3 regions of the Paenalcaligenes sp. DL 463 genome follow, and region 3 is predicted to be linked to each of the others. Evidence: predicted binding sites of a transcription regulator. Region 3 holds the regulator's gene; each other region holds the start of a gene.

Region 1 (10,468 bases), 490 kb from region 3:
TCTAAACGCCTAAGGGCTTCGCGCACCGGCGTGCGGCTCATGCCTAACCAGGTAGCAATTTCAGCTTCAGTAATTCGGTTACCTGGTTTGAGTGAGCCATCACGTATGCCTTCTAAAATTTTGGCATAGGCGAGTTCGGCACGAGAGGTTTTTTCTTCCATAGAAATAGAGTGAATGACGCTTGTGAAGCCTGATGGGTTGTTAACTAGGAACGGCTGATTTTTTGCGCTGATAAATAACGAAGTCGTAACGTAGGCCATTTTCTTCTGGCTGCGGTTGACGATCTGTCTCTACCCATTGATCTGTGGGTAGCGCGGGGAAAAAAGTGTCGCCCTCAATGACGGACTGAATCTCAGTGGCATAAATTTCGTCAGCAATCGTTAAACCCAAGGTGAAAATCTGCTGGCCACCAATAATGCAGCAAACGTCGGTGTTGTTGCTGGTTCCTGCCTGCAAGGCGGCGCCGAATGAGCCGTATACGGTAGCGCCATCAGCTTGATAGCTGTCATCGCGGCTTACCACGATGTTGGCTCGACTCGGTAAAGGTCTACCCAATGACTCCCACGTTTTACGGCCCATAATAATAGGGTGCCCTAGGGTAACCCTTTTGAAATGGGCTAAGTCGGAAGGCAGACGCCAGGGCATGTCGTTATCTTTACCAATACAACGATTCGAGGCATAAGCCACTACCATGCGAATAATGGGTTTCTTGGTCTTCATACGGCAACAGGCGCTTTAATATGGGGGTGTGGATCGTAATCGGTGATTTCGAAATCCTCGTATTGATAATCGAATAACGAGTCAGGCTTACGCTTAATGGTAAGCGTAGGGTATGGACGAGGAGTACGCGCCAGTTGCAGCTCGACTTGTTCGAAGTGGTTGCTGTAGAGGTGGCAGTCACCACCGGTCCAGATAAAGTCACCGACCTCGAGTTCGCACTGCTGTGCCACCATATGGGTTAATAAGGCGTAGCTGGCAATATTAAAAGGCACGCCTAAAAAGATATCAGCGCTACGCTGATAAAGCTGACAAGACAGTTTGCCTTCGGCCACATAGAATTGAAATAGGGCGTGGCACGGCGGTAGTGCCATATTATTGACCTCTGCCACGTTCCAGGCTGAGACCAGCAGTCGCCGTGAGTCTGGATTGCGCTTGATTTGATCAATCACTTGAGAAATTTGATCAATATGTTCGCCTGAGGGGGTTGGCCACGAGCGCCATTGCACACCATACACGGGCCCTAAGTCGCCATTGGCGTCAGCCCATTCGTCCCAAATACTTACGTTGTGCTCTTTCAGCCAGCGAATGTTGGAGTCTCCCCGTAAAAACCACAGTAACTCGATGAAGATACTACGAGTATGCAATTTTTTTGTGGTGATCATTGGAAAGCCTTGGCTGAGATCAAAGCGCATCTGATGACCAAAGAGTGATCGAGTGCCTGTACCGGTGCGGTCAGTTTTGCTTACACCGTGCTCGTACACAAGGCGCATCAGTTTTTCGTATTCGTTGTACATAAGAATAGGGCGTGGGCGAGACGCTTTTAGGTTTCGCGAATTTCAATGGATTTGCTAATTTCAGCCGTTTTACCGAGCATGGCGGTGGCTGAGCAATACTTTTCGTGTGACAGAGCAACCGCACGCTCTACGGCTTTTTCGGGTAAATCTTTGCCTGACACAATGAACGTGAAGTGTAGCTTTTCAAATACTTTGGGGTCCGTCGTTGCTCGTTCGCCAGCCACCTTCACTTGACAGCCCTCAATGGCATGACGGCCACGTTTCAAGATTAACACCACATCATAAGCCGCGCAGCCACCAGCGCCAACTAACATCATTTCCATGGGGCGGGGGGCTAGGTTGTTGCCACCACCTTCAGGCGCGCCATCCATGGCGGTGACATGGCCACTGCCTGTAGTGGCTACAAAGAGCATCCCTTCCGGGCCGCCCCAATTTATCGTGCATTCCATTTGACAGCCTCCTGCTGAGTTGGAGCGTGGAATAGGTTATTCCAATGGCTTATTGTAGCCAGTTTTTCTCAAGAGTTGAGGGGCAGAGACGGGGGCATAGGGCCTTTGCCATCGTTCTTCTTGGGTGATAGGCATTATCAGATTATTGACATATTAGTATTGTTATTCATCAATAAATCCTTATTTCTGAAAGGGTCATCGTGGGGCTTGTTGTTTAAATGTTCTAACATTTCGATGCCGTCGGTGATTTGACCGTGGCCTATTTGTAGTGCTTTTTCTTGCGACTTCGCCACCCGTAGTTTGTGCTTAATAAGGCTTTGTCGTGTTATTTGTTTCACATTCACCCGATCTGGACCATTGTGAATACCGTATCCGTATTGCTTTTAGCATTTATTTTGTCCGTTACTGGGCTCTTCGTTTTTATTTGGTCGTTGCGCTGGAGACTGTTTGACCCCAATCCACATGCCGCCAAGGAAATTTTCTCCGAAGGTGAGATTGGCCAAGTAGATGAGCCATCCGCCACCCCCGAGCAGCGTCAAGCGTTGCAAGATGAGATGGGGCAGAAACCTCCTCTTGAGCCGCAGGCCCAAAACACCCTAAGTCAAGAATTAGCCGAACGCATTGACGCCGACCGCTCTTCAGCGTTGGTGGCGTTTTTGTTTATTGCCTGTGCGGTGGTGTGGCTAGTCGTGGGCTCGGTCGCGGGCTTAATTAGTTCGATTAAGCTGCATTCGCCCGACTTCTTGGTCAGTGAGGCATGGACCACCTTTGGTCGTATGCGTACGCTGCATCTGAATATCATTGCCTATGGATGGGCGCCGATGGCGGCCTTTGGCGTGGCCGTCTGGATGTTGCCTCGCTTGCTAAAAACCCGCCTCATCGGTGCTCGGTTTGCCTTGCTAGGGGGCATGCTTTGGAATGCTGGCCTTATTGCAGGGCTAGGGTCAATTGCCGTCGGTATTAATGATGGAATGGAATGGCTAGAGATGCCATGGCAAGTGGATATCTTACTTGTCATCGGTGGTGCATTGGCTGCTTTGCCCTTAGTGTTCACGCTGCAAAACCGTCGTGTCGAGCATTTGTATGTCTCGATTTGGTATATGGGTGCGGCCCTGTTTTGGTTCCCAGTCTTGTTCTTGGTGGGCAATATGCCAGCCATTCATATCGGGGTAGAGCAAGCCACGATGAACTGGTGGTTTGGTCATAACGTGCTGGGTTTGTTTTACACGCCGATGGCGCTGGCTGCGGTTTACTATTTTCTGCCTAAAATTATTGGTAAACCCATCGTTTCCTACAACCTGTCGTTACTCGGTTTTTGGGGTTTGGCGTTTTTCTATGGCCAAGTCGGCGGACACCACTTAATTGGGGGGCCGGTACCTGGTTGGATGGTCACGCTTTCTATCGTGCAAAGCATGATGATGATTATTCCGGTGTTAGCGTTCTCGATTAACCAACATTTAACCTTGTCAGGCCATTTCCGTACGTTGTTGCATTCACCGACGCTACGTTTCATTGTGCTGGGTGGCATGATGTACACCGTGAGCTCTGTGCAGGGGTCCTTCCAAGCGCTTCGCAGCATTAATACGGTTGCTCACTTTACACACTTCACCGTCGCGCACGCTCACATTGGCTTGTATGGTTTCTTTACTCTGGTGATGTTTGGCGCGATTTATTACGTGATGCCACGTGTGTTGGCATGGGAGTGGCCTTACCCCAAACTGATCTCGTGGCACTTCTGGCTGGTGCTGCTCGGCTTCGCTGTGTATGCCATTGGTTTAAGTATCGGGGGTTGGTTGCAAGGCTTGTACATGTTGGATGCCGCTCGTCCGTTTATGGATTCAGTCAATGTCACAATTCCCTACTTACAGTCTAGAACCGTGGGTGGTGGGTTGATGACTATAGGGCATTTGGTTTTCGCTTTTCACTTTGTAGCGATGGCATTACGTTACGGTCGTCGCCGTGTGGGTCCTGCGTTGTTCCATCAAGATAAAGTTAGCGGCCACGTAGCAGGAGCACAGTAAAGATGCATAGCGAATATAAGTTACTTATTGGGGCCATGGTGACCTTGGCCTTGGCGACGTCAGCGCTGGTAGTGGTGCCGCACTTACAAATATCTAAGGTAGAGCCGCCAGAAGGGTTAGAGCCTTACTCGTCAGCAGAGCTTAGAGGGCGTCAAGAGTATATTTCTCAAGGCTGTGTGTACTGTCACTCGCAGCAGCCGCGCAGTCAGGCTCAAGCTCCTGATTTCCAGCGGGGCTGGGGTAGAGCGTCGGTGGCAGGTGATTATTATTACGACAAGCCCCATTTGTTAGGCACAATGCGTACGGGGCCTGACTTGCTCAATATCGGCGCTCGTCAGCCTAGCGTAGATTGGCAGTTGGGGCACTTGTATCAGCCTCGTGCTTATACACCGGGCAGTAATATGCCTTCTTATCCGTATTTGTTCGACGTAAAAGACGAGGCGGAAGAGGGGGATAAAGTGGTTAACTTGCCTCCAGGGTTTGCGCCTGAAGGCAAGGTTGTGGTGGCAAAGCCTGAAGCCCTAGATCTTGTGGCTTACTTGCTCGCCCTTGACCGCACTTATCCTATTACCCCCTCGTACGGCGTGGTACGTGATTAATTACAGGATGCCTACGTGGCACCCTGTTGTCAGGGCCACCGGAGATGACGAATGACAGATAAAAACGATATTCAACCGCAGTTGCGCGAAAAAAGTGATCCCCAAGAGCAGGGGATGCCGGTTCCGATGGTAGTGTTGCTAGTGATCGGTGCGTTGTTTATGTGGGGCATGTATTACATATTCTCGGCTGACTTACGTAATCCGGCCGCTGTTGGCGATAACCGTATTGCTGCTGATTTTCGTATTGATGAAAGTGGAGAAGTAGACGGAGCCCAACTCTATACGGCGCACTGTGTGGCCTGTCACCAAGCGACGGGGGCAGGGGTGCCGGGAGTGTTCCCGCCCATCGCTGGGTCAGAGTGGGTGGTAGGTAAGCCAGAGGTGCTGGCGCAAATTTTGCTGCATGGGATTACCGGTGAGTTAACCGTGATGGGTAATACCTACAATGGCGCTATGCCCCATTTTCATGACAAGTTAAACGACGCCGAGCTGGCTGGGTTAATGAATCACTTGCGTACAAACTTTGAGAACAGTGCTGATACCGTGGATGCTGCTTTCGTTCAAGCGCAGCGTGCTGAAACGGCTGACCGCACTACACCCTGGAACGGTGATGCTGACTTAGAGGCGCTCAAGTAAGGTATACGTCATGCGTTTGCTGCTTTCGGTTTTGTTGGTGTGTGTTACGGCCTATGCTGCCCTACATCAGCTAACCGAAGGTTTTACAGCATTGACAGCAGAAACGGCCAGACGCAATAGCATTGCGAGTTCGCCTCGTGCCTTGCCAGAAACGCAGGTGTTAACGCGTGATGCTAGCGTACAAGATTTAAATGCGTTATTTCGTGACGATGGGCGTATGCTCATCGTCAATTTTATTTATACGCGTTGCGTCACGCTTTGTCTGGCCATGGGAACAGAGTTACAGCAGTTGCAAGCCAGCATGATAGAGCGTGGCCTGACAGAGCAGGTGCGTATTGTCAGTATTAGCTTTGATCCCAGCGATACGGCGGACCGGCTTCAGCGCTATAGCCACCTTATGCGCGCCCAGTCGGGTGTGTGGGATTTCTACACGCTGCAAAATACGGCACAGCGTGATGCCCTGCTGGACGCCTTTGGGATCGTGGTGATTCCTGCCCCTTACGGCGAATACGAGCATAACGCGGCCTACCACGTGGTGTCTTCAGATGCCCTATTATCACGTATCGTTGATTATGGTGAGGCAGAATATGCCTTGGCGTATGCGTTGCAACTAGCACAAAAGCGTGCGTTCTAAGTCTTGCGTTTTACCTAGCGACTAAGAACGACAGCACACAAACGATAGGGCGTTCAACACCATTAAGTACTGTTCTATCGTCTTACGAGGTTTAACGATGTTGCGCTTATCAGACCTTCATCCTTGGCGAGCCACTCTTTATGGTTTGCTTTCAGCATTGCTGTTTTTTGTTGCCGCCTGGGGCAATGCATACCTAACCCAATATATGTCTGTGCACATGCTAGTGCACATCCCCTTAATTATGGTCGCCGGGGCTTTTGCAGCCCTATCGTTGTCCGCTGCCCGTGCCACACGGCGCGGTGTCATTCAGGTTATATACCGCCTTTATCGTTATTTGAATAAATACGGCATTCCAGGGCTTTTGTTTGCTTCACTGGCTGCAGGGTATTGGATGGTGCCTAAGGCATTAGATGATGTGTTGGTCTCACATCCCATGCAGCTACTCAAGTTCGTCGTGTTATTCATTGCTGGCATGGTGTTGGTAGAATCATGGCAGCGGGCTCATCTTGTGCTTAAGTTGTTCTTCTTAGGCAATTTTTGTTGGATGGCCGCTATTGTTGGCGTAATGTATCAAGAAGAACCCGTCAGGCTCTGCAACTTCTATTTGCAAAGCGATCAAGAAATTGCGGGTATTGGGCTGGTTGTTATGGCGATAACCTTGCCATTGCTTTGGTTATTGTCCGAGATCAGAGCAGTATTACATTATTTAAAACAATAATATGGGCATGTTCACGTTTGTTTAAGGATTTGTATGTCTGAATCATCTCGTACAGCTGCGATGTCGCAGGAAAAACCCCAAGCTATTTCACACCCTGTTTTTGAGCGACGAGCAAGTCTGATGGACAATATGGTGACAGAATTAGGGCGAGCAATGCATGTGCTTAGCCGTTCGGCGTTAGCTACGCGGCCAAATCCTGCAGGACGAAATACCACAGAGGCTGCGGAAACCTTATCCACAGAGGAAATGCGACATATTAGCGGTTTGATGCGTGTGAATCACGTGGGCGAAGTGTGCGCGCAAGCTCTTTATCGTGGTCAAGCTATGCTTTGCAAAGATGAGCAAGTTAGAAACGTTTTTTACGACGCCGCCACAGAAGAGGTTGATCATTTGGTGTGGTGCGATGACCGGTTGAAAGAGTTGGGTAGTCGCCCTAGTATTTTTAATCCATTTTGGTACGCGGCGTCTTTCGGCCTAGGCGTGGTTGCCAGCCGAGTAAGTACGCCATACAACTTAGGTTTTATGGCTGAAACCGAACGGCAAGTCGAGCAGCATCTTGACGAGCATTTAAAAGTGCTTCCTCAGCAAGACTTACGTTCACGAAAAATCATCTCTCAAATGCGCGAAGATGAGATTGCGCATCGCACGACAGCCGAAGATCATGGGGCCAGTTCGCTGCCTATGCCGGTGAAGTTAGCGATGCGTCTCATGTCTAAGGTAATGACCACCACCGCCTACCGACTTTAAAAAGTGTCCACGCTATAACGCATTTATTTTGCTGGTATGGCAGCAATCTTCTGAATAGGGTATATTGAAACTAATGTTTGAATCTGACCACGTTGTGGATGACAGATTTAGGCCGTAGTTTGAGTAAGATGCTGTTTATAGGCTACATTTTTCGTTTTCTTACATTGTAGTCTTGCATTGCACAAAATTACGGTATACACTTTAGTTATTGGATGTTGAAAAGAAGCAAGAGTAATAACCCTAACGCTTCAAGGCTCAGGAAAACCCTTAGCAGCCCGACATGCCCCGGTTGTCTCCTCCACCCTCCTCCTTTGGTGGATTTACCCGAGATCTTATGATCTCGGGTTTTTTTTGCCTTGTAGAAAGCGAAACTTCTAAAAGCATCACGCCATCTTTTCATCACGAAAAATGTACAAAAAAAAGCCAAACCGTTTGTTAACGGCTTGGCATAAGGTGTTCTCAGCTTTTTATCGTAGCTTTAACTTAGGCTGGGATCGTGGCCACATGCAGTAGGTTAGTGCTACCACTGTGCCCAAAAGGTAGACCCGCGATAATCACAACGGTGTCGCCTTTCTTGGCAAATTGATGGCGCTCAGCAATATTTGTAGCGTGCAATACCATTTCTGATACGTCAGAGACGTGCTCGAAAGGTACAGCGTGTACACCCCAAGCAAGCGTTAGGCGCCGCGCCGTATCTAAGCTGGGGGTAAGAGCCATAATAGGCGCCGCTGGACGCTCACGGCTGGCTCGTAAAGCGCTAAAGCCACTCGTCGTGTAGGCAATGGTCGTGGCAGGCTCTAAGATGTCAGTAACGCGGCGTAAGGCGCAGCAAATGGCATCAGGTGTATTGGCTTCCGAAGGGATATGGCTTTGTAGTAAGCCTTTGGCCCATTCTGGGTCAGCTTCGATTTCACGAATAATACTATCCATGATGCCGACGGCTTCGAGCGGGAATTGTCCAGAAGCGGATTCTGCCGAAAGCATCACGGCATCAGCGCCCGAGTAGATGGCAGTCGCCACGTCAGAAGCTTCTGCGCGTGTAGGCACAGGCGAGGTGATCATGGATTCAAGCATCTGCGTCGCGACCACTACCGGACGACCATAGGTACGTGCCGATGTGATGATTTTACGTTGCAGCACTGGAACCGATTGAGGGGGTACCTCGACACCCAGATCACCACGAGCGACCATTACGCCATCACAGAGTCTGACGATTTCGTCTAGGTGTTCCATGGCAGATGGCTTTTCGAGTTTGGCCATAATCCAGGCTTTGTTCCCGATAAGCTCGCGAGCCTCGACAATGTCTGAAGGGCGCTGTACGAATGACAGCGCCACCCAGTCTACGCCCAGTGAAAGACCAAACTTTAAGTCGTCTAGGTCTTTAGGGGTCAAAGGTGAGATCGGCAGTACGACTCCCGGCACGTTAACGCCCTTACGATCAGAAAGCGGCCCACCCACGATTACGGTGGTTTCGGCATGATCAGCCCCAAAGCTATCAACGCGCAAACGTAGTTTACCGTCGTCTAATAGCAGGTCGGTGCCGACTTCAAGGGCAGCAAAAATTTCTGGGTGAGGAAGGTTAACGCGCTGGTTGTTACCCATGGCAGCGTCCAGATCAAGACGGAATGGCTGTCCGACCTCAAGTTGAACTTTACCGCCTTCAATTTGGCCTACTCGCAGCTTAGGACCTTGTAGATCCATTAACACCCCAATGCTTCGTCCGCTTTCTTTTTCCAGTGCACGAATCGTTTTTAAACGCTCGGCATGATCAGCCTGTGTGCCATGGCTGAAGTTAAGACGGAACACATCGGCTCCGGCTTCGAAAAGTTCACGGATGCGCTCGGGGGTAGAGCTGGTGGGCCCTAGTGTAGCCAAAATGCGGGCACGTCGCTGTCGTCTCATGTTTATCCTTTGTTAGTCTTCCGTCTCAAGCAAAGCCTTAATGCCAGCTTGAGCAATTTGAGCATCTTCAGGTGCCTTAACACCTGAAACACCTACTGCGCCAATAACGACGCCGTCTATGAGAATAGGTTCGCCGCCTTCGAGCGTGGAAATCGGCATAGCCAGCCCTGCGGTGCGACCGTTATTCACCATATCTTCAAATACTTTGCTTGGTTTGCCACTTAACGCACTGGTACGTGCTTTGTCGGGGGCAACCATGGCGCTCATTGTTGGAGCGCCATCTAAACGCTGTAGCCATAGAAGGTGGCCACCAGCATCACTAATAGCGATAGACACTGCCCAGTTGTTCTTCAGCGCTTCGGCTTCTGCTGCATTGGCAATGCGTTTTACATCCGCTAGCGTGAGTTGTTTGATTGTGTTCATGAGTGTTCCTTGTGCATTTTTAGTAGCTAGATAGCGGTAGCTAGAGAATTAAAATGGCTCGGAAATCATTGACGTTCGTTAAGGTGGGCCCTGTCATTACAGAGTCACCTAATGCCTCGAAGAAGCTATGTCCGTCGTTGTTATCCAAGCTATCGCGTGGGTGTATTTTCTTTTCCCAGGCGCGACGAATGGTGTCGGGGGTGCAGATGGCGCCAGCAATTTCTTCCTGACCATCTACGCCATCGGTATCACCTGCTATGCCGTACACATTATCGGCACCATTGAGTGATACTGCAACGGACAATAGGAACTCTACGTTTCTGCCACCACGCCCATCCCCTCGGATGGTTACGGTGGTTTCACCACCTGAAAGCAAGACGCAGGGCGCTTCTACGGGCTGGCCGTGTGCGCGAACACTGAGCGCGATGCCCGCCATGACTTTCGCGACGTCTTTGGATTCGCCTTCGATGCTGTCGCCCAGCAAGACAGGGTTCACGCCCGCTTTTTTTGCCACCTCGGCGGCGGCGAGTAAGGCTAATTGCGGCGTGGCAATTAAATGAGTGCTGACATTAGCGAGGCGCTTGTCGTCAGGCTTGATGGTTTCACCGTTTCCTGATTCAAGCAGTTCTCGTACTCCCGCAGGGATATCAATACTGTAGCGTCGGATAATGTCGAGGGCATCCGCGCAAGAAGTTGGGTCGCCCGCGGTTGGCCCTGAGGCGATATCCATTGGGTTATCGCCGGGAACATCTGAAATGAGCAGATTCACGACCTTTGCTGGATAGCAAGCCGCTGCTAATCGGCCGCCTTTGATGGCGGACAAGT
Region 2 (10,468 bases), 570 kb from region 3:
AAAGCCGCCTAGCTTCTGCCATCAAGGCAATGGCTTCCTAATAGCCAGCTGGTTTTAATTGGCCATAGAAAAAGGGTGCATATGCACCCTTTTTTGCGTCTTGCTATTGTCTACAATAACGAGTCTCTACACCTCAAGCCCAGAAGTTTGAAGGTGATTATCTTGCGCAAAGCCCACCACAAATTTCCACGCTAAAGGCTCTAGCTCACGAAGGCGTGCATCAACCACTACGCAACGCACACCATCAATTAAACGTGGCACCACATACGGTGAATACGTCAAATGCCCACCCATAGAGCCTGCTGGCCTAAATTGGGACATCACCCCTGCCAAACGCTCAGCCCAATCACTAGGCCTAAAGCGTTGCCCTTCTAGTGTAACCCCATGTATTACCAGCTTTAATTGTTCCGTCATACGTTTCCAAGGTCGAACTGCATCCGATCGTTCGCGATGCCAAAAAACTCCCCCTAGCCGTATTGTATCCCATTGCACTCAATTACACACAGCAAGAACCAGACAGTAAATATAGAGCGTACAAACAAAAAACAGCAAGCAAATTTTGCCCAACGCTGCATGACAGGGTAATATGATTTCTTTTGTCTAGGGTTTGGTATGAACGGCACGGTCCAACAAGGCCCATTGCGGCACTTTTTGCAGTTTCGTGATTTAAGTAAAGACGAGATTCATTACGTCTTCAGTAGGGCTCGCTTAATCAAAGATAACTTCAAGCGCTATAAGCCTCATCACACCCTGCATGACCGCACCCTAGCCATGGTGTTCGAAAAAGCCAGCACACGGACTCGCGTGTCCTTTGAGGCTGGTATGTATCAGCTAGGCGGCTCTGTGATTAACCTGACGGCCACAGACTCTCAATTAGGACGCTCCGAGCCCATAGAAGATACCGCGCGCGTTATCTCGCGTATGGTTGATTTAGTCATGATTCGCACCTTTGAGCAAACTCGTATCGAACGTTTTGCCTCACACTCGCGGGTGCCTGTGATCAATGGGCTAACCAATGAATACCACCCTTGCCAAATACTGGCTGATATCTTTACGTATATCGAGCACCGAGGCAGCATTGAAGGTAAAACCGTAGCGTGGGTGGGCGATGGTAACAACATGGCCTACACCTGGTTGCAAGCGGCCGAACTCTTAAACTTCAAACTGCATATTTCTGCCCCCCAAGGCTACAACCTTGACCCAGAAATAACCGGTCAACCTGACAGCAGTATCTTTCAAGAGTTTTCTGACCCCATGCTGGCCTGCGAAGATGCCGATCTCGTCACCACTGACGTTTGGACAAGCATGGGCTTCGAAGAAGAGAATGAAGAGCGTCGCAAAGCCTTTGCCGATTGGTGTGTAGACAGCGAAATGATGCAGCAGGCCCATCCTGATGCATTGTTCATGCACTGCTTACCTGCCCACCGCGGTGAAGAAGTCAGCGGTGACGTTATTGACGGCCCTCAAAGCGTGGTATGGGACGAAGCCGAAAACCGTATGCATGTACAAAAAGCACTGATGGAGTTCTTACTGCTGGGCCAATTGGAAGATAATTCTTAAAGCTCAATACCCCGTCAACTCAAGACTCGACACGATGAAAAAAGCCTCGTTCTAGAACGAGGCTTTTTTACGGGTAACACAGTGAGGTAGGCGCTATAGAACATGAAGAGTGCCCTGTTACCTGCAGCACTCTTTGCCTAATAGCTAACGCAACTACTCTTCACTTTTAAGCTTAGGCATTTCCGCACCACCACCATCAGATAGCAACCCTGCTTGAGCATAGGTGAACAACTTGGAGCGTGTATCAACAATGTCCATATTACGCATCGTAAGCTGCCCAATGCGATCTCGTGGAGAGAAGGTGTCATCACCCTCTTTCTCCATGGTCAAACGCTCTGGTTTGTAACTAAGGTTAGGTGACTCGGTATTTAATAACGAGTAATCGTTACCACGACGTAACTCGATGGTGACCTCACCCGTAATAGCACGAGCCACCCAACGTTGCGCTGTTTCACGCAGCATAATGGCTTGGGGATCAAACCAACGCCCTTGGTATAACAAACGGCCTAAGCGTAAGCCATTCATTCGGTACTGCTCAATTGTGTCTTCGTTATGAATGCCAGACACTAGACGCTCGTAAGCAATATACAGCAGGGCCAGACCTGGAGCCTCGTAGATACCACGGCTTTTTGCTTCAATAATACGGTTTTCAATTTGATCGCTCATGCCTAAGCCATGGCGACCACCAATACGATTGGCTTCAAGCATTAACTCGACAGGGTTAGCGAACTCTTTGCCATTTAATGCAACGGGCTGCCCTTCTTCAAAGCGTACCGTAACCTCTTCGGCTTTGACTTCGACATCGTCACGCCAAAACGCCACACCCATAATCGGGTTCACAATCTTAATGCCGCTGTTCAAAAACTCTAAATCTTTAGCCTCGTGCGTTGCACCCAGCATATTCGAATCGGTTGAATACGCTTTTTCGGAAGACATTTTGTAATCGAAGCCATGCTCTTGCATGTACTCCGACATTTCAGAGCGCCCGCCCAGCTCGTCAATAAAGAGTTGATCTAGCCATGGTTTATAAATGCGCAACTGTGGGTTAGTTAATAAACCGTAGCGATAGAATCGCTCGATGTCGTTTCCTTTGTAGGTACTTCCATCGCCCCAGATATTCACATCATCTTGCTTCATCGCGGCAACCAGCATGGTTCCTGTCACAGCACGGCCGATAGGCGTCGTATTGAAATAGGTAACGCCTGCCGTAGAGACATGAAAAGCACCGCTTTGTAATGCCGCAATCCCTTCGGTAACCAACTGGTGTCGACAATCAATAAGACGAGCCTCTTGTGCACCATAATTAAGCGCTTGGCGAGGGATGACGTCGTAATCGGACTCGTCAGGTTGGCCCAAGTTCGCCGTGTAGGCGTAAGGAATGGCTCCTTTATTACGCATCCATAGTATGGCTGCACTGGTATCAAGGCCCCCCGAAAAAGCAATACCTACTTTTTGGCCTACTGGTAGAGATTCAATAATTGTTGTCGTCATTTGAAGGAATTTGGGTCGCAGTAAAAAGACAATAGTCTATTATATAGTCCCTGCACGCATACATACAGCCTTGGACAGGTTCTCGGCACATAATAGATGCGTTAACGTAGGTTAAGCGGCATAATGTGCCCTTATTTTTTGCGTATTCTGATTTTTAGGTGCTGCGGCCCTTTAGCGTTCACACAGGCATGAGTCTTTTTAATCCCTCGTCAGAGCTTCAATCCTATACCCTGCAGCAGCTTCGTGCCGCGACCCAAGCAGGAGGCGTTGCCAGTGTTGTGCTTAAAGGCCAAGGGAATGGGTTTTTTATACTAATTCATACACGTAGCGCTCAAACGGCCATTCTGGTAACCGCCCGCGGGCGACAACCCAGACAGTTTAAAAGCCCAATTCAAGCTTTTAGCGTATTACGAGATATGGGGATTATGGTGGGTAGTTTCGACCTTGCTCAATATTCGCCAGAGCAACACGAGGCGCCCCTTTTGCAGCAACAAACTCAGATCGCACCCGAACCCGATGTGGATTACACATGGAAAAATTTAGTGCACAAAATCAACGATAGTGCGCAAGGCACCTTTGACGAGCCTGAGTTAAAAGTCGACGATAAGCACGCCAAACAACTCTATGGTCGTCTTAATGGCCTAGGCGCAAAGCCAAGCAAATAGCAGTGCCTACCACCAATAGCGCGGCCAGCGTACAGGCCTACCGATATTATTAATTAACATGGCAAATAGCACCAATACCACAGCGCCCAGCAAGACGGGAAACACTAAATAAGACCAACCCATATTCATACTTAGCAGAACCACAATTGGATTTCCGCCAGCCGGAGGGTGTAAGGTTTGCGTTGCCATCATTAATACGATTGACAGCCCCACTGCTAAGCCCATGGCAAAGTGGCTATCCCAATTCAACTGAAAGAAAATCAGTCCAACCAACGTCGCCAGTAAATGCCCGCCAATCACATTGCGTGGTTGCGCCAAAGGCGCATCAGGAATGGCGAAAAGCAATACACACGTAGCACCAAAAGCTGCCATTAGTAGTTCGTATCCTGTTACTGCACTCATCCATGCAATTAACGCAATTCCGACCGTGCTACCTACCAACGTCTTGAGTAATTGAGCACCATTCGGCTTAGGCAAACGAGCCACCGGCATATTTTTAGACACTACTATCCTTATTCGCTGACAATTGAGAGCGAACATAATAGGATAAGGAAAACGGCCTGTCCAATACGGATCGCACGTTAAGCGCTACAGATCCGTTATATGCGCGAGTAACATCGCTGTCGCTTGTCTACGCCGCTAAACGCGGTTTACGTCAAACTCGGTTGAGAGGCGACAGACGACACAGCATGATTGACGGAGGCAATAAGCGGCCTTACCCCATTCAGCATATACTCCATCAGCTCGCGCACTGAGCGAATCGTTTCCCCAAAAGGCAAAGGCTCGGTGCCGCGGAAGAACAGACCCCGCTCTACGTCGCCCTCAAGCGCATAGGCCAATTGACGATCGATGCAAAACTGACCGCTTTTTGCCACGCCGTCTCGCAAACCACAATGCGCTAAACAGTCAAAACCCTCACTGCATGCACGAGGTTGCGCGACATCTTGCAACCGTTGCTGCTTATGCAAATAAGATGCTAACCAAGGTGTCAACACCGCCCGAGCGGGTAAGCCTGCCACGCTCATGAACGTAACGGTGTCTTCCGCTTTTGCTTGGGCTAGAACACGTTTAAAGTTAGGGTGGGCATCGCACTCTTGGGTAACCGCAAAAGCCGAACCCATTTGTACAGCACTCGCACCCAGCGCTAACAACGCCTTTAGTTGATCAGGTGAATGAATTCCGCCTGCCGCAATGAGGGGGATATTTTCACCCTCAAGCCCCAAGTTCTTAAACACCTCAAGAGTGCCTTGAATCGCCACCTCGAATGTGTAATTCGGATTATCCATGGCGTCTGTATTAGGTAGTCCAAGATGACCGGCGGCAAACTTAGGATTCTCAATAACAATCGCGTCAGGCAAACGATTTTTTCGCATCCATTTGCGTAACACCAACTGTATCCCTCGCGCGTCAGACAAAATAGGGATCAACGCGACATCAGGATGGTCAACGGTCAACTCAGGCAGATCAAGCGGTAAGCCAGCACCCACTACAATCGCATCGGCGCCACTTTCACATGATTGCTTCACGTACTCTGCATACTGCGAAACGGCTCGCATGATATTGACGGCTACCGCACCTTTGCCCTGAGAAACTCGCTTGGCTTGCTGGATTTCTCGATCTAACGCCTCAAGATTGGCAACATTAATGAGGTCTATATCTTTGGTTTTGTGGGTACGCTGCATCAGATCAGGGTGATGCCTACGCAAATCCACGCTCGATATCGTTCCCAGAGCACCTAATGCAGCGACGCTGCCTGCCAATCGATGGGCAGAGACCCCAACGCCCATACCCCCTTGCACGATAGGCAAGAGTTTTTTCCCTCGTATTGTGAACGGCTTCAGTACGGTTTCTACCACTGGGCTTCCTTTTACTTGATTTGAATACGACATATGCGTCTAACTATGCCTAACAAAACAACCAACACAGTTAACCCAAATCAAAGAAACCCTTCGACAATAAAAATAAAAGCTAAAACTTTGTTTTAGATCAAACGCGAGTACGTGGCCTCGGTGCGCTTTTGTAAGAAACGGTCAAAAACCATACTAATCGCTCGTACAAATAAACGCCCTGACTCGGTAATGCGTATCGCCTCCGTCGTGATCTCCACCAAACCGGCCTCCACAAAAGCGCCTAACTCTGTAAGCTCTGTGGCGAAGTACGCTTCAAAGTCGATGTCATAGGTATCGCTTAAAGACTGAATTTGCACCGGCATCGCGCACATTAAAGCCATGATAATGTCGGCACGTAACGCATCATCTGCGTTCATGTTGTAGCCTCGACTGGTAGGCAATATCTGCTGATCAATTAACTCAAAATACGCTTTCAGCGAACGCACGTTTTGCACATGCGTTCCCGCTACTTTGCCTATTGCGGAAACACCAAAACCAATAAGATCACTGTCAGCACGAGTGGTGTAACCCTGAAAGTTTCGATGTAGGCTCTGGTCCATCCTAGCCAAACTGAGCTCGTCATCGGGCAAAGCGAAATGATCCAAACCAATATAAATGTAGCCTGCATCTAAAAGGCGTTCGGTGGACATTAAGAAAATCTGTAATCGGGTTTCAGCGTCCGGTAAATCGACTTCATTAATTAAGCGTTGGGCTTTAAAGCGCTGAGGTAAATGCGCATAGTTATAAAGCGCAATACGATCAGGTCGCAGCGAAATTAGAGTATCAAGAGTATGGCTAAAGCTGTCTACGCTCTGCTTCGGTAACCCGTAAATCAAATCAGTATTCACAGACTCGAAACCAACGCTACGACTTGTGGCAATGGCGCTGCTAACCATTTCCAAAGGCTGGATTCGATGAATCGCCTGTTGAACTTGGGGATCAAAGTCCTGCACCCCGAAGCTGGTGCGATTAAAGCCTATTTTTGCCAAATGGCTTAGCGTCTCCGCGCTTACTGTACGAGGATCAATCTCTACGCTAATTTCAGCATCATCAGAAAAAACAAAATGCTCTCGCACCGTCTGCATCAATGTTTCTAGTTCAAGCTGGCTTAGAAACGTGGGCGTTCCACCCCCAAGGTGTAGCTGTCCCGTCAATCGTTCAGGCCCTAGATAAGCAGACACCATTTTGATTTCACGAATGAGATAATCAAGATAGTGGCCTGAGCGACTCCGGTCCTGCGTAATAATCTTATTACAAGCACAAAAATAGCAGAGCGACTCACAGAACGGCAGGTGGAAGTACAAAGACAAAGGACGAAGCTCAACCGCATTATGTCGTCGTTGTAACTGCGCTATATAGTGATCTTGCGAAAAGTCGTCGATAAAACGATCAGCAGTGGGGTAAGAAGTGTAACGGGGTCCAGAACGATTAAAGCGACGTATTAAGGTCTCGGACACTGGCAAACGGGCCATTGCGCCCCCTGATTGAGAAGCGTCAAACGTGGACGCCAAGGTTTCACGACTCATTAGAGACTCCGTCACAACAACACTATTACTCGCCCACCCATGGGCGCTTCATCTATTGTGAGCCTTTAGTGAGTCTCTTTTATTGACCTGAATCAATGCACTTTAAAAGCTTTTTAAAAAAAATAGCCGATATTATGCTGAATTTATCAGGAAATATCGTATTATTAACACTAACTATTTCAACCCCACCCCTCAACCAACTAGAATCTTCGGAGCCAGATGTACTTGCTCGTGATCTTAGCGCTGCCCTTTATTGGTGGTCTGCTTTCCTCCCTGCTTCCTGCCGACTCTCGAAAACTTCAAGCCCCCTTAGCCGGTCTAGTGGCACTGAGTTGCGCCTTTTTAACGCTTCAGTATTTCCCTGCCATTGCGCGCGGGGAAATTATTGAAATATCAGCCCAATGGATACCCGCACACGGCATTGATTTCAAGTTGCGCCTAGACGGCTTCGCTTGGCTATTCAGTATGATTATTAGTGCAATGGGCGCACTTATTGCTCTGTATGCCCATTACTACTTATCCGCCAAGGACCCCTCGCGCCGCTTCTACGCTTTTCTGCAAATTTTCATGGGTGCTATGCTGGGTGTTGTCATTTCAGGCAATATCATTCAGCTTGTCGTATTCTGGGAATTGACCAGCCTGTCTTCCTTCATGCTGATTGCCTACTGGTACCACCGACGCGATGCTCGCCGTGGGGCCAGAATGTCGCTAATTATCACAGGTGGTGGTGGGCTGTGTTTATTAGCCGGCGTGCTAATGATGGGACAAGTTACCAACACCTACGATTTAGGTGAGATTTTACAATCGGGTGATTTAATTCGAAATCACCCTTGGTACCCCATTCTTTTGCTGCTGTTTGCCCTAGGTGCGTTGACGAAAAGCGCTCAGTTCCCCTTTCACATTTGGTTGCCCCGTGCGATGGCGGCACCCACACCGGTCTCCGCTTATCTACACTCAGCCACCATGGTGAAAGCTGGTGTGTTTTTATTGGTGCGCTTTTGGCCTGTCATGTCTGGTACGCCAGAATGGACATGGATCATCGGTGGGTCTGGACTGATCTCCTTGGTTTTAGCCGCATATCTGGCGACTTTCCAACGTGATATGAAAGGTGTTTTAGCCTATTCAACGATTAGTCACCTAGGCCTTATCACCATGCTGCTAGGTATGAACAGCCAGATGGCGTTGGTCGCAGCAATCTTTCATATCATGAACCACGCAACGTTCAAAGCCTCGTTGTTCATGGCCGCAGGTATTGTGGATCACGAAACCGGCACCCGAAACCTGAATCGCTTATCGGGCTTAAGACATGCCATGCCAATTACGGCAACGTTAGCCTGTGTTGCGGCCGCAGCAATGGCTGGGGTTCCTCTGCTTAATGGTTTCTTATCAAAAGAGATGTTCTTCGCTGAGACCCTGCAAGCCTCGGATGGCAGTCTGTTCGACAGCATCATCCCGTTAATTGCTGTCATTGCTACGGCATTCAGCGTCGCTTATTCGCTGCGTTTTGTTGCCCAAGTCTTCTTTGGCCCCCCCACAACCAATTTACCGAAAAAACCTCACGAACCACCACTACGCATGCTAATTCCAAGCATGATTTTGGTACTAAGCTGCCTAATCGTAGGCGTCATTCCTCAGTACACTGTCGCCCCTTTCTTACATGCTGCCGCCTTTTCTATATTAGGCCCGCAGATGCCTGAATACAGCCTGCACATTTGGCACGGTTTCAACTTACCGCTAACCATGAGCATTCTGGCTTTACTGGGTGGGGTATTACTGATCTTCGTACTGAATAACTATCGTCAAGGTCGCTCTGATCGTGCCCCCATTCTTTATCGTTTAGATGGGCAGCGCATTTTCGAAGGGATCATTAAACGTATAGAGTCCTTAGCTGACGTGCTAATCGGCAAAACGTATTCACCGCGATTACAACGTCAAGTGCTGCTCATTTTAATCGCAACCATCACGGTGGCTGCACTACCGCTGATGCGCGGAACATGGTTAGCACCTAGCGAGTTCACTCCCTTAGACCCACTATTCGCTCTCATGTGGCTAGCTGGGGCGGCCTGCGCCGTGGGTGTCGCGTATCAAGCAAAATACCATCGTCCTGCGGCATTATTGCTTGCCGGCGGCGCGGGTTTAATTACCTCGCTAACCTATGCTTGGCTCTCCGCGCCCGACTTAGCCTTAACGCAACTGGCCGTAGAGGTCGTAACCCTAGTGTTAATTTTGCTGGGCTTGCGTTGGTTACCTGCTCGTCTACCTACCGCTTCAAGTTCAGGCAAAGCCCACGCCAAGGCCATCAGTCGTCGTACCCGCGATATCATTATTGCGGTATTAGGCGGTGCAGGCCTGTCTGCCTTAGCATTTAGCGTACTTACCCGCCCCCACCCCGAAGGCGTGTCGCCCTTCTTAGTTGAACAAGCACTGCCTCTGGGTGGAGGCTCGAACGTCGTTAACGTGATTTTGGTCGACTTCCGAGGCTTTGATACCTTTGGTGAAATTACGGTATTGGGGATTGTTGCCATCAGTGTTTACGCGCTGCTACGTCGCTTCCGCCCACCCGTGGAAACCATACGTACGCCATTAGCACGTCGCCAAAATCAAAGCGATCACGCTAATACGGTCTTTGAAGAGCCTGATCCCGATCAACTGCTGCCCGAAGGCATCATGAAGCTTCCTGCCGTACTTGTGCGTCTGTTGTTGCCCACGGCTGCATTGATCTCCGTGTATTTCCTGTTACGTGGACACAATCTGCCCGGTGGTGGTTTCGTCGGGGGCCTAATCATGGCCACGGCCATTATTCTGCAATACATGGTCGGCGGCATCGTTTGGGTTGAGTCTCGTCCATTGATACAACCGCAAACGTGGATTTCACTAGGTATGCTAACGGCGGGTGCTGCGGCAATGCTGGTGTGGTGGTATGGAAAGCCCTTTTTGTCTGCACAAAGTTGGGATTTCCACCTTCCGATAATTGGCGATATACACACCTCAAGCGCACTCATTTTCGACATCGGTGTGTACATGCTAGTCATTGGATCAACCATTTTGATGTTGATCGCTCTAGCTCACCAGTCGCTGCGTTTCTATCGCAAGCTACCCTCTGCACCGCAAAAAAACAATTCGAGTGATTCATAATGGAAATCGTTTTATCTCTTGCCATTGGTGTGCTTTCAGGATCAGGCATCTGGCTACTACTACGCCCTCGTACTTTCCAAGTCATCATGGGCTTGTCCTTGGTGTCGTATGCCGTTAATTTGTTTATTTTTAGCATGGGACGCATCACACTGGGTGCACCACCGGTCATACAAACAGCCTTAGGTGGGGACGCCAGTAACTA
Region 3 (10,468 bases):
GTGTTTTCCGCCGTAGGGTGCAGGCGTCATCAATGGATGCTATTGAAGCGACAGCTTAAGGTATATCGTGCTTGAATCTCTGTTCCTCCTTATTCCTATCTCATTGTTTTTTGTAATCCTAATGGGTGTGGCATTTTGGTGGGCGATTTTTTCAGAACAGTTCGATAACTCCACTGCGGCTGGCGAGTCCGTCTTACTTGATGATGACGAGACAAGTAGCAAGTTGGAAATCAAAAAACACTAAGAAAAAGCGTTGTTCGCGCTTCCGTAGTATTGCTTAGGCAATAGAGAAGCTCGGATTACGTTGTTGTTTTAGGGTGAGTGCGTCTTGACGCAGGTCAAAGTGCAAAGGCCAAGCATGGGTAATCATGCTTAAAGCACATACTTTGTATTTAACGTTAGTATAGGGGAAGCAAATGGGCACTTCCGATGTAGTCGGAAAACAGGCCGAAGTCTTCAACTACGGGGTTATTAGGCAGTTTGCCATAATGACGGTAGTGTGGGGAGTTGTGGGCATGGGGGTCGGTGTTCTGATCGCCTTGCAGCTAATCTGGCCGGAACTAAATTTTGAGACACCTTGGTTTTCATTTGGTCGTTTACGGCCATTGCATACCAATGCTGTTATTTTCGCTTTTGGTGGTAGCGCGTTATTTGCAACGTCCTACTACGTTGTGCAGCGCACCTCTCAAGTACGGCTGTTTAGCGATAAACTGGCCTCGTTTACCTTCTGGGGTTGGCAGCTAGCAATGGTTGGCGCAGTGATCACGCTTCCATTAGGTTTCACTACAACGAAAGAGTATGCCGAACTCGAATGGCCTTTAGACATACTGATTGCTTTGGTATGGGTTTCTTATGCCGTGGTGTTTTTTGGCACGCTAGTAAAACGTCGTGTACGCCATATATATGTCGCTAACTGGTTTTACGGTGCCTTTATTACCACGATTGCGGTGCTTCATATTTTCAACAATATTGAAGTTCCTGTCAGTTTGTGGAAATCGTACTCGGTGTACGCTGGCGTACAGGATGCCATGGTGCAATGGTGGTACGGGCATAATGCGGTTGGTTTCTTCCTGACCACATCCTTCTTGGGCATGATGTATTACTTTGTGCCTAAGCAAGCAAACCGTCCCGTCTATTCTTACCGTCTCTCCATTGTTCACTTTTGGGCGTTGGCGTTTACTTACATGTGGGCAGGTCCTCACCATTTGCTCTATACCTCGCTACCCGACTGGACTCAGTCACTGGGTATGGCGTTCTCGCTGATTTTGTTGGCTCCCTCATGGGGCGGCATGATCAACGGAATTATGACCCTGTCAGGTGCATGGCATAAGCTTCGTACGGATCCTATTCTGAAGTTCTTAGTCACCTCACTCTCCTTCTACGGTATGTCTACCTTTGAAGGGTCGATGATGGCGATTCGTACCGTGAACTCGCTCTCTCACTACACTGACTGGACGATTGGTCATGTTCACTCCGGCGCGTTGGGCTGGGTTGCAATGATCACTTTCGGTTCGTTGTATTACATGATTCCACGTTTGTACGGTCAGGCTCAAATGGCACGTCCAAAATTGGTAGAGCTGCATTTCTGGCTAGCAACCTTAGGCGTGGTTTTGTACATCGCCGCGATGTGGATTGCAGGCGTGATGCAAGGTCTGATGTGGCGCGCTACATCGCCCGATGGCATGCTGACTTACAGCTTTGTCGAAGGCGTTAAAGCTACCTATCCGTTCTACATGATTCGTGCTCTCGGTGGGTTTATGTTCCTCGTTGGTGTCATCATCATGGGTTGGAATACCTTCCTAACCGTATGGGGCAAGCCTCGTGTGAATCCAGTCGTTCCTTTAACAAACCCTGACGCGATTGACCCAGCAAACGTTGGCCCCGCTGTCGTTACAGAGTAAGGAGCTAACGAATAATGTCTCAGCAGAAAAAAGGTTTTACGCACGCTACGATCGAACGCAACGTTGGATTGTTGATTGTGCTAAGTATTCTTGTCATTTCGTTTGCCGGCTTGGCTCAGATTGTGCCGCTGTTTTTTCAGCACTCCACAACTGAGCCAGTTGAAGGCGTGACACCCTACGAGCCCTTACGTCTTGTCGGTCGCGATATCTATATTCGTGAAGGCTGCGTGGGCTGTCACTCGCAGCAGATTCGTATGCTGCAATCCGAGGTTCAGCGCTATGGCCCTTACTCCTTAGCCGGAGAGGGTGTGTACGAGCATCCCTTCCTTTGGGGTTCTAAGCGTACGGGCCCTGATTTGGCTCGCGTTGGTGGCGTCTATACCGACAACTGGCACCGTATTCACTTGCGTAATCCGCGTGATACAGAGCCAGCTTCGAATATGCCGGCCTACCCGTGGTTACAGCACGCAACAGTAGAAGGGGCTAACGTCCAGCGTCGTATGCAAGCGTTGCGTTCCATTGGTGTTCCTTACACCGATGAGCAAATCGAAGCAGCGCCTGAGCAGTTGGTCGGTAAAACTGAAGAAGATGCGTTAATTGCCTATCTTCAAGGTTTAGGGCTTCAAGGTCGTGCTGCCGCAGAGCGTGCAGTTGCTGAAGGAGGGTATTGATCATGGCGTATCTAAATGGTTTCGTCACCATTGTAGGAATGCTGACATTCTTTGGCATCGTTATGTGGGCTTGGTCTAAAGGACGTGTGCAAGCCAATGAAGATGCAGCATCGCTTCCATTTGCATTGCCAGATGAAGCCGACGTAGTCAATAAAGCTGGAGGCTCAAATGAGTGATTTTTTCAATAGCGGTTGGAGCATTTATGTTTCCGTTATTGCAATTGGTGGGATCGTGTTTTGTGTCTGGCTATTATGGACACAACGTTCATGGCTCAGTCCGACCAAAGAAGACGAAGAGAGCGCTCATGTCTGGGACGGTGACATTACCGAACTGAATACCACGGTGCCACGCTGGTGGACCATTATGTACATTGCTCTGTGTGTGTTCGCTTTCGGTTACCTTCTCCTTTACCCCGGACTAGGAAGCTATAAGGGCATGTTCGGCTTTACTGCAGCCAAACAAGTTCAACAGCAGCAGCAACAGGTTAACGAGCGTTTAGCACCGATCTACGAGCGGTTCCGCGAAATGCCTATTCCTGCTATCGCTGCGGATGACGAAGCCATGAGTATCGGCCAGCGCTTGTTCTTGAATAACTGCGCTCAATGTCACGGATCGGATGCACAAGGTAGCCCAAGCTTTCCGAACCTGACTGATTCCTCATGGTTATGGGGCGGAGAACCTGAACAAATTCTTCACACCATTGCTGAAGGTCGTCGGGGCATCATGCCTCCTCAGGCGGTGACGCCAGCTGAGGCTTCCGATATTGCACATTATGTTCGCTCTCTGAATAACCTTGCACACGATCCGATTCGAGTCGTGGCGGGTAAGCGTAGCTTTGATAGTACGTGTGTGGCTTGCCACGGCGCAGAGGCTAAGGGCAATACGTTACTTGGTGCTCCTGATCTTACCGATGGCTCATGGTTGTATGGTAGTTCCCATGCCGTAATTGTTGAAGGCATTTTAAAAGGTCGTGATAACGAAATGCCTGCACAAAAGAACCGTTTAACGGATGAGCAAATTCGTTTGTTAGCCGGTTGGGTTTGGGGTTTAAGTAACGATGCACACAATTAACGGTGTGCATGGCATTAAGTGTTAAAGATTAACTTGAGAGGTTCATTATGAGCAGCGACGCTCCCGATAACGTAGACAATGGTCGTGAAGACGAGAAGGTGCCAGAGTGGCGTCCTGTAGCACGACCAAAAGCTGCTGGGGGAGCGTCACCTCAAGTTGAAAAAGCCATCTCAGATGTGCGTAGCAAAATATACCCCCGTGCTGTCACGGGGATATATGCTCGGTGGCGCATCATTATGGTGTATTTCACACAGATCATTTTTTACGGCTTACCTTGGCTGCAATGGAACGATAGGCAGGCGGTTCTTTTTGATCTGGGTGCTCGTAAGTTTTACCTGTTCGGTATGGTGATGTGGCCGCAAGATATTATTTATCTTGCGGTTTTGCTGATTTTGTCAGCGTTCTCCCTATTTTTATTTACCGCATTGGCGGGACGACTGTTTTGTGGCTATGCCTGTCCTCAAACGGTCTATACACAGATTTTTATGTGGGTCGAGCACAAGGTCGAAGGCGATCGCTTAGCTCGTATCCGTCTTGACGAGGCCCCTTGGAGCGCTAAGAAATTACGTCTTAAAGCAACAAAGCACGCCATTTGGTTGGCCATTGCTTTCTGGACGGGTTTTACCTTTATTGGATATTTTGCGCCGATCCGTGACTTAGGTACTGCGTTGTTGGCGTTTAGCTTGGGTCCTTGGCAATGGTTCTGGCTGGTGTTTTATTCCATCGCCACGTGGGGTAATGCTGGGTTTTTACGGGAAGCCGTCTGTAAGTACATGTGTCCTTACGCTCGCTTCCAAAGTGTCATGGTCGATGATGACACCTTTGTTGTCAGTTACGATCATATTCGCGGCGAACCGCGAGGCGGGCGTTCACGCCGTATCGATCATAAAGAAGCGGGAATGGGCGACTGTGTTAATTGCAGTCTCTGTGTGCAGGTGTGTCCCACAGGGATCGATATTCGCGACGGCTTGCAGTACATGTGTATTGGTTGTGGGGCCTGTGTAGACGTCTGTGATCAAGTCATGGACAAAATGAATTACGATAAGGGGCTTATCCGCTATACCTCTGGGCGAGCGATTACTGAGCGACTGACTCAGTCGGATGTACGTCAAAAGATGTTCAGACCCCGTGTTTTGATTTATGTCGCCATTTTGCTCGTCATTACCGGTGTGTTCATCTTTTCGCTTGTTACCCGTCAAACCTTACGCATGGATGTCATTCGTGACCGAGGGGTATTAGGTAGAGAGATACCCGGAGGGTACATTGAGAACATTTACCGATTGCAGCTGATGAACACCTCTGAACAGCCGATTTCGGTTGAGTTATCAGCAGGTGGTATTCCTGGTATTACGATCAGCACAACCAATCAAGAGGGGAACACGGTGGTAATGGTTCCTGCAGCATCCAACGAGCTGATTCCGGTTCACGTACAGGTACCTATTGATTTGGGGTTGGCGGAAGGGATGCACGATGTGGAAATAACGGCACGTACTGTTGTTGAAACCGATGCTAGCGGTTCGGCAGAATCCATCACCGAACAGTCTCGCTTCTATATACCGCGTTAATTTTCTTTTCGACAGTCGGTGTAAACACTAAAGGAAAAATATGGCAACAGCCGCTAAAACAGATATGGATGACAGACCTTGGTATAAAGAGCCATGGCCTTGGATTTTAATGGCCGGTCCATTCCTTGCTGTTGTTGGGTGTATTATTACTATTACACTGGCTTTCCAGAATCAAGACGGTGTAATTAGAGATGGCGGAGTAAAACAGGGTTTGGTAGTATCAAAACCTGCTGTTGTTGAAGTTGAGCAGTCAGACGCCTCAACCGACTCATAAGCCTGACTGCCACTTCTCTCTGATAGGCTGTAAAGATGCTAAAGATCTTACTTAAGGAGATTTTTATGAGCAGGCAAGCCTGGATGTGGATATTGTGGCCTTCATTTTTAATGGCTGGTGTAACAAGTGGCATTGTGTTTGCGCTGATAGACCCGATGGATATCGTCGTCTATGGCATACAACCAACCAGTCGGCAATTGGTTTACGCGCTTAGCTTTTTCTTTTTTTGGGGAATGCTAGCGTTAACAAGTGGTTTTAGCTACTTGATCTCACCCATACGAATCAACCGAAGGCGCCGAGCTTACTAAGTAAGCAATTGCTATGATGCATAGCGCCTTGGCATTAGGCACAGTCAGTGCCGGCGAGCTCTTGCAATGCGTTTAGATCTAATAGCAGCACATTGCGTTGTTGGATGCGTAATAAGCCTTCGCGAGAGAACCGAGAAAATAATCGGCTAATTGTTTCTAAGGTAAGGCCTAGAAAATTACCAATTTCCTCGCGACTCATTCTTAATACAAATTCGTAGGGCGAATAGCCCAATACACCCAATCGTTGCGACAAGTTAACCAAGAATGCGGCAAGCTTTTGCTCAGAGCGCAGCGTGCCTAAATTCATAATCAGATGATGCGAGCGATTGATTTCTTTGCTCATCAGGCGTCGCAGTTGTTGCTGCAACTGTGGTAGTTGGCTTGATATACGGTCTAGGTCTTCCAGACGCATAATACAGAGCTCACTGTCTTCAAGAGCAATCGCATTGGAGACGTGCTTGTTGTGCAGCAGCCCGTCCATGCCTATCAGTTCACCAGGCAGCATAAAGCCCGTAATCTGGACTTGTCCTCCCGCATCTTCTAGTTGGGTTTTTATACACCCAGAACGTAAGGCATAAATGGCATTAACCTCATCTTCAAGGTGAAATAAGGCCTGTCCTTTGGCTACGCGCACGCGCTCTTGGACGAGGTCGTCAAGCTTAGCGCGGTCGTTACTGGACATGCCGAATGGCAAGCAGATGTCGCTTAACATACATGTCGAACACCGCATAGCATCTTCAGGGATGGCGTAACGTTTTTGAATAGACAAAGTTTGCTCCAACATATTAAGCATCGTTGCTTTGAGATAGATCAAAGGTAATTGTAGCTATAGATTAGAGAAAGTACCTAAAGAACCCCTTAATTTCTTTGTTACCCCTATTGTTATTAATACCTTTACGCAGTAACCCTTGATTTATAACGATTTTATGTATCGCTTTTCGTTACGTTTTTGCGTAATGAAATGTAATCCTTTGACTTGGGGACGATGGAATGCTTTGGCTTGTGTCGTTATCGAAGAAAGTAGGGGTAATTACGCTGACAGCGGGGTGCGTGCGGTGCGCCAAGTGATGGTTAGCTTGAATTTCATAAAATTGGCTTCATCTATAAGTTAATTCTTAGTTATTACCGGCGCGGCTCTTAGCATTTAGGCTTCGGCATCCGTGCCTTTACTGTGTAGGTATGCCAGATATGCGAATCGATAAATTAACGACCAAGTTTCAGCAAGCGCTAGCCGATGCGCAAAGCTTAGCGTTACAACATAACCATCCTTACTTAGAGCCTATACACGTGTTGTCGGCGTTGCTGGCGGATGCTGATTCCGGTGTGGGCAGCCTTCTAGCGCGCGCCGGGGTCGCGGTTCCTCGATTGCAAACTAGCCTTAAAATGGCGCTTGAAGGGCTTCCGCAAGTTCAAGGAAGTGAAAGTAACTTTCAAATTAGCCGCGAACTGCAGGTGGCCTTGGCTCACTGCGAAAAAGAAGCCACCTCTCGTGGCGACACTTACATCGCTAGTGAGCTTTTTCTACTCGTGCTAAGTCGAGACAAAGGTCAAACCGGACGTCTGTTACGAGAGGCTGGATTACAAGAGGCCTCCTTAGTTGCTGCGATTGATGCTGTTCGTGGTGGAAGCTCAATTAATGATGCTGAAGGCGATGCTAACCGTGAAGCGCTAGCGAAGTACACGACCGACCTTACTGAGCGCGCGCGTTTGGGTAAATTGGATCCTGTCATCGGTAGGGACGATGAAATTCGCCGCTCAATACAAATATTGCAACGTAGGACCAAGAATAACCCAGTGCTAATTGGCGAACCAGGCGTAGGTAAAACGGCTATTGTGGAAGGTTTAGCACAGCGCATTGTTAATAATGAAGTACCTGAGAACTTGAAAGGTAAGCGAGTTTTGGTGCTGGATTTAGCCGCGTTGTTAGCAGGTGCAAAATACCGTGGCGAATTTGAAGAGCGCTTAAAGGCAGTCTTAAAAGAGCTTTCGCATGATGCAGGTCGTACGATTTTATTCATTGATGAAATCCATACTGTCGTCGGTGCAGGTAAAGCGGAAGGGGCGATGGATGCTGGCAATATGCTCAAACCTGCGCTAGCGCGCGGAGAGCTGCACTGTATTGGTGCGACAACGCTGGACGAGTATCGCCAGTACATCGAGAAGGATGCCGCGCTTGAACGTCGGTTTCAGAAAGTTCAGGTCAATGAGCCGGATATAGAATCCACAATTGCGATCTTACGAGGCTTGCAAGAGCGTTATGAGTTGCACCATGGCGTCGCTATTACCGACCCAGCTATCGTGGCGGCGGCAGAGTTGTCGAATCGTTATATTACCGATAGGTTCTTGCCCGATAAAGCGATCGATCTTATCGATGAGGCGGCGGCCCGTATACGAATGGAGATCGACTCTAAGCCTGAGGTCATGGATAAATTGGATCGTCGGATGATTCAGTTAAAGATTGAACGTGAAGCGGTACGTAAAGAAAGTGATGATGCTTCGCAACGACGTTTACAGGTGATCGAAGATGAATTACTTCGCCTTGAGCGTGAATATAACGATTACGAAGAGGTCTGGAAGGCTGAGAAAGCAGCTGTGCAAGGTACGCAGTCGATTAAAGAAGAAATTGATCAGCTACGGGCCGAGATGGCCGAGCTGCAACGTAAAGGGCAGTTTGATAAGTTAGCCGAGCTACAGTACGGGCGTCTTCCAGCGCTAGAGGGACGTTTGCAAACAGCGGAAGACAGTAAGACACATGTGGCTGAAGATAAACCTAAGCTGCTGCGCACAGAGGTGGGCGCTGAAGAGATCGCTGAGGTGGTGTCTCGTGCCACCGGCATTCCGGTCTCACGCATGATGCAGGGTGAACGCGAGAAACTGCTGCAGATGGAGAACCACCTAACACGCCGAGTGGTGGGGCAGTCTGAAGCCGTTACGTTGGTTTCTGATGCGATACGTCGCTCGCGAGCTGGGCTGTCCGACCCTTCTAGGCCTTACGGTTCCTTCTTGTTCTTAGGGCCTACAGGTGTGGGTAAGACTGAGCTAACCAAAGCCTTAGCTAGCTTCTTATTCGACTCTGAAGAGCATCTGATTCGTATTGATATGTCAGAGTTTATGGAGAAACACTCGGTTGCGCGTTTGATCGGTGCGCCTCCTGGTTACGTGGGTTACGAGCAGGGAGGGTATTTAACGGAAGCGGTTAGACGCAAACCCTACAGTGTGATTTTGCTGGATGAGGTAGAAAAAGCGCATCCTGATGTATTCAACGTGCTGCTTCAGGTGTTAGATGATGGGCGCTTGACGGATGGTCAGGGACGCACTGTTGATTTTCGAAATACGGTAGTGATTATGACGTCTAACTTGGGGGCGCATCATATTCAGGAAATGAGTGATGAGCCTTACGAGACGGTCAAACAAGTGGTCTGGGAAGAGGTGAAACTTGCCTTCCGTCCTGAGTTTTTGAACCGTATTGACGAAGTCGTGGTATTCCATGCATTAGGGGCTGAGCAAATTCAGGCAATTGCCAAAATTCAACTTGAACGTTTGGCCGAGCGCTTACGAGATCGCGATATGCATTTAGAAGTGAGTGAAGCGGCATTGAACGAATTAGCAGCCGTGGGTTTCGATCCGTTGTTTGGTGCGCGTCCGTTAAAGCGCGCGATACAACAACATATAGAGAATCCGGTGGCTAAGTTGATACTCGAAGGGAAGTTTGGTGAAAATGACGTCGTGCCTGTGGATTGGCAAAACGATCAGTTTGTATTTGATGGGGTGCCACCCGTCGTGCATTAAGTCACCTTGCCCAGCTTGGTATTGATGAAATAAAAAGCTCGACCTTAAGATGAGGTCGAGCTTTTTTTAAATTTAAGCGACGTTAGGGGTGTTTTTCCTTAGTCTTGGCTGTTTAGCGTTTCTCGATTTGCATCCCAAGAATAAAATTTCACGCCTATTTCAATACGGTCACGTCCTTTAGAACGGCGCCACCGGTTGGTGTCACGCAAGGAATACACACAGCCACAGTACTCTTGCATGTAAAACGCTTCGTCTTTGCTAATTTCAAGCATGCGTTGCGAGCCACCGCCTTTGCGCCAGTTGTAAGTCCAATAGTGTAAATCGGGGTAGCGGGCCGCAGCGCGTAGGCCACAGCCGTTAATTTGATCCATGTCTTTCCAGCGAGAAATGCCTAAAGAGCTGGTGATTGTGTCAAAGCCATGCTCATGTGCATACAACGCGGTTCGTTCAAAGCGCATATCGAAACACTCTGTGCAGCGAATGCCGCGCTCGGGCTCGTTCTCCATTCCTTTCACACGGTCAAACCAATTGTCGACATCGTAATCGGCGTCGATAAATTCAATACCGTGCTTCTCAGCATAGCGAATGTTTTCTTGTTTGCGGATTTCGTATTCGCGAACGGGGTGAATATTCGGATTATAAAAATAGATGGCGTAGTCAATGCCTGATGCCGTCATGGCCTCCATCACTTCGCCCGAGCAAGGGGCACAGCAGGAGTGCAATAACACTTTCTTTCGCTGCTCTGGAAGGGCTAGCGGTACGCGGGTAGTAGGAGGGGTAGACATTGATGAAAATCCTTACAGTAATGCTTGTATTTTAGCTGCCAATCACAACATCCCAAAGCTGCTGTACGGCGGCGCGGTCAGCTTCGTGTTGTTCGGGAGGGACA

Evidence for each region. Region 3 encodes FNR, which switches genes on or off when oxygen is low (the NO sensors DNR and NnrR bind a similar motif). Its sites were predicted from a motif close to TTGATNNNNATCAA; they were not measured.
Region 1: AC2UZI_RS04000 (cbb3-type cytochrome c oxidase subunit I) is a predicted target of FNR. The motif match lies at 2,123-2,136, and genes of this name have one in related genera.
Region 2: hemN (oxygen-independent coproporphyrinogen III oxidase) is a predicted target of FNR. The motif match lies at 7,214-7,227, and genes of this name have one in related genera.

Annotation. Positions count from the first base shown of each region.
Region 1 is NZ_JBYBKX010000001.1:867,697-878,164, forward strand. Features, by position in the region: gene AC2UZI_RS03980 (GntR family transcriptional regulator) at 1-161, opposite strand, end outside; gene AC2UZI_RS03985 (dihydrofolate reductase) at 202-720, opposite strand; gene AC2UZI_RS03990 (thymidylate synthase) at 717-1,514, opposite strand; gene AC2UZI_RS03995 (OsmC family protein) at 1,541-1,963, opposite strand; gene AC2UZI_RS04000 (cbb3-type cytochrome c oxidase subunit I) at 2,323-3,984, shown strand; gene AC2UZI_RS04005 (cbb3-type cytochrome c oxidase subunit II) at 3,987-4,583, shown strand; gene AC2UZI_RS04010 (c-type cytochrome) at 4,635-5,219, shown strand; gene AC2UZI_RS04015 (SCO family protein) at 5,230-5,853, shown strand; gene AC2UZI_RS04020 (hypothetical protein) at 5,951-6,571, shown strand; gene coq7 (2-polyprenyl-3-methyl-6-methoxy-1,4-benzoquinone monooxygenase) at 6,632-7,318, shown strand; gene pyk (pyruvate kinase) at 7,802-9,220, opposite strand; gene AC2UZI_RS04035 (GlcG/HbpS family heme-binding protein) at 9,233-9,643, opposite strand; gene AC2UZI_RS04040 (glycerate kinase type-2 family protein) at 9,684-10,468, opposite strand, start outside.
Region 2 is NZ_JBYBKX010000001.1:1,927,733-1,938,200, forward strand. Features, by position in the region: gene rpsT (30S ribosomal protein S20) at 1-41, shown strand, start outside; gene AC2UZI_RS09245 (DUF3579 domain-containing protein) at 127-414, opposite strand; gene argF (ornithine carbamoyltransferase) at 613-1,560, shown strand; gene argG (argininosuccinate synthase) at 1,714-3,051, opposite strand; gene AC2UZI_RS09260 (hypothetical protein) at 3,240-3,716, shown strand; gene AC2UZI_RS09265 (HPP family protein) at 3,723-4,220, opposite strand; gene AC2UZI_RS09270 (NAD(P)H-dependent flavin oxidoreductase) at 4,367-5,605, opposite strand; gene hemN (oxygen-independent coproporphyrinogen III oxidase) at 5,698-7,131, opposite strand; gene AC2UZI_RS09280 (monovalent cation/H+ antiporter subunit A) at 7,351-10,266, shown strand; gene AC2UZI_RS09285 (Na+/H+ antiporter subunit C) at 10,266-10,468, shown strand, end outside.
Region 3 is NZ_JBYBKX010000001.1:1,358,232-1,368,699, forward strand. Features, by position in the region: gene AC2UZI_RS06345 (hypothetical protein) at 1-59, shown strand, start outside; gene ccoS (cbb3-type cytochrome oxidase assembly protein CcoS) at 68-244, shown strand; gene ccoN (cytochrome-c oxidase, cbb3-type subunit I) at 417-1,901, shown strand; gene ccoO (cytochrome-c oxidase, cbb3-type subunit II) at 1,916-2,572, shown strand; gene AC2UZI_RS06365 (cbb3-type cytochrome oxidase subunit 3) at 2,575-2,748, shown strand; gene ccoP (cytochrome-c oxidase, cbb3-type subunit III) at 2,741-3,643, shown strand; gene ccoG (cytochrome c oxidase accessory protein CcoG) at 3,691-5,208, shown strand; gene AC2UZI_RS06380 (FixH family protein) at 5,249-5,482, shown strand; gene AC2UZI_RS06385 (hypothetical protein) at 5,548-5,790, shown strand; gene fnr (fumarate/nitrate reduction transcriptional regulator Fnr) at 5,825-6,553, opposite strand; gene clpB (ATP-dependent chaperone ClpB) at 6,979-9,579, shown strand; gene AC2UZI_RS06400 (epoxyqueuosine reductase QueH) at 9,678-10,364, opposite strand; gene glnE (bifunctional [glutamate--ammonia ligase]-adenylyl-L-tyrosine phosphorylase/[glutamate--ammonia-ligase] adenylyltransferase) at 10,396-10,468, opposite strand, start outside.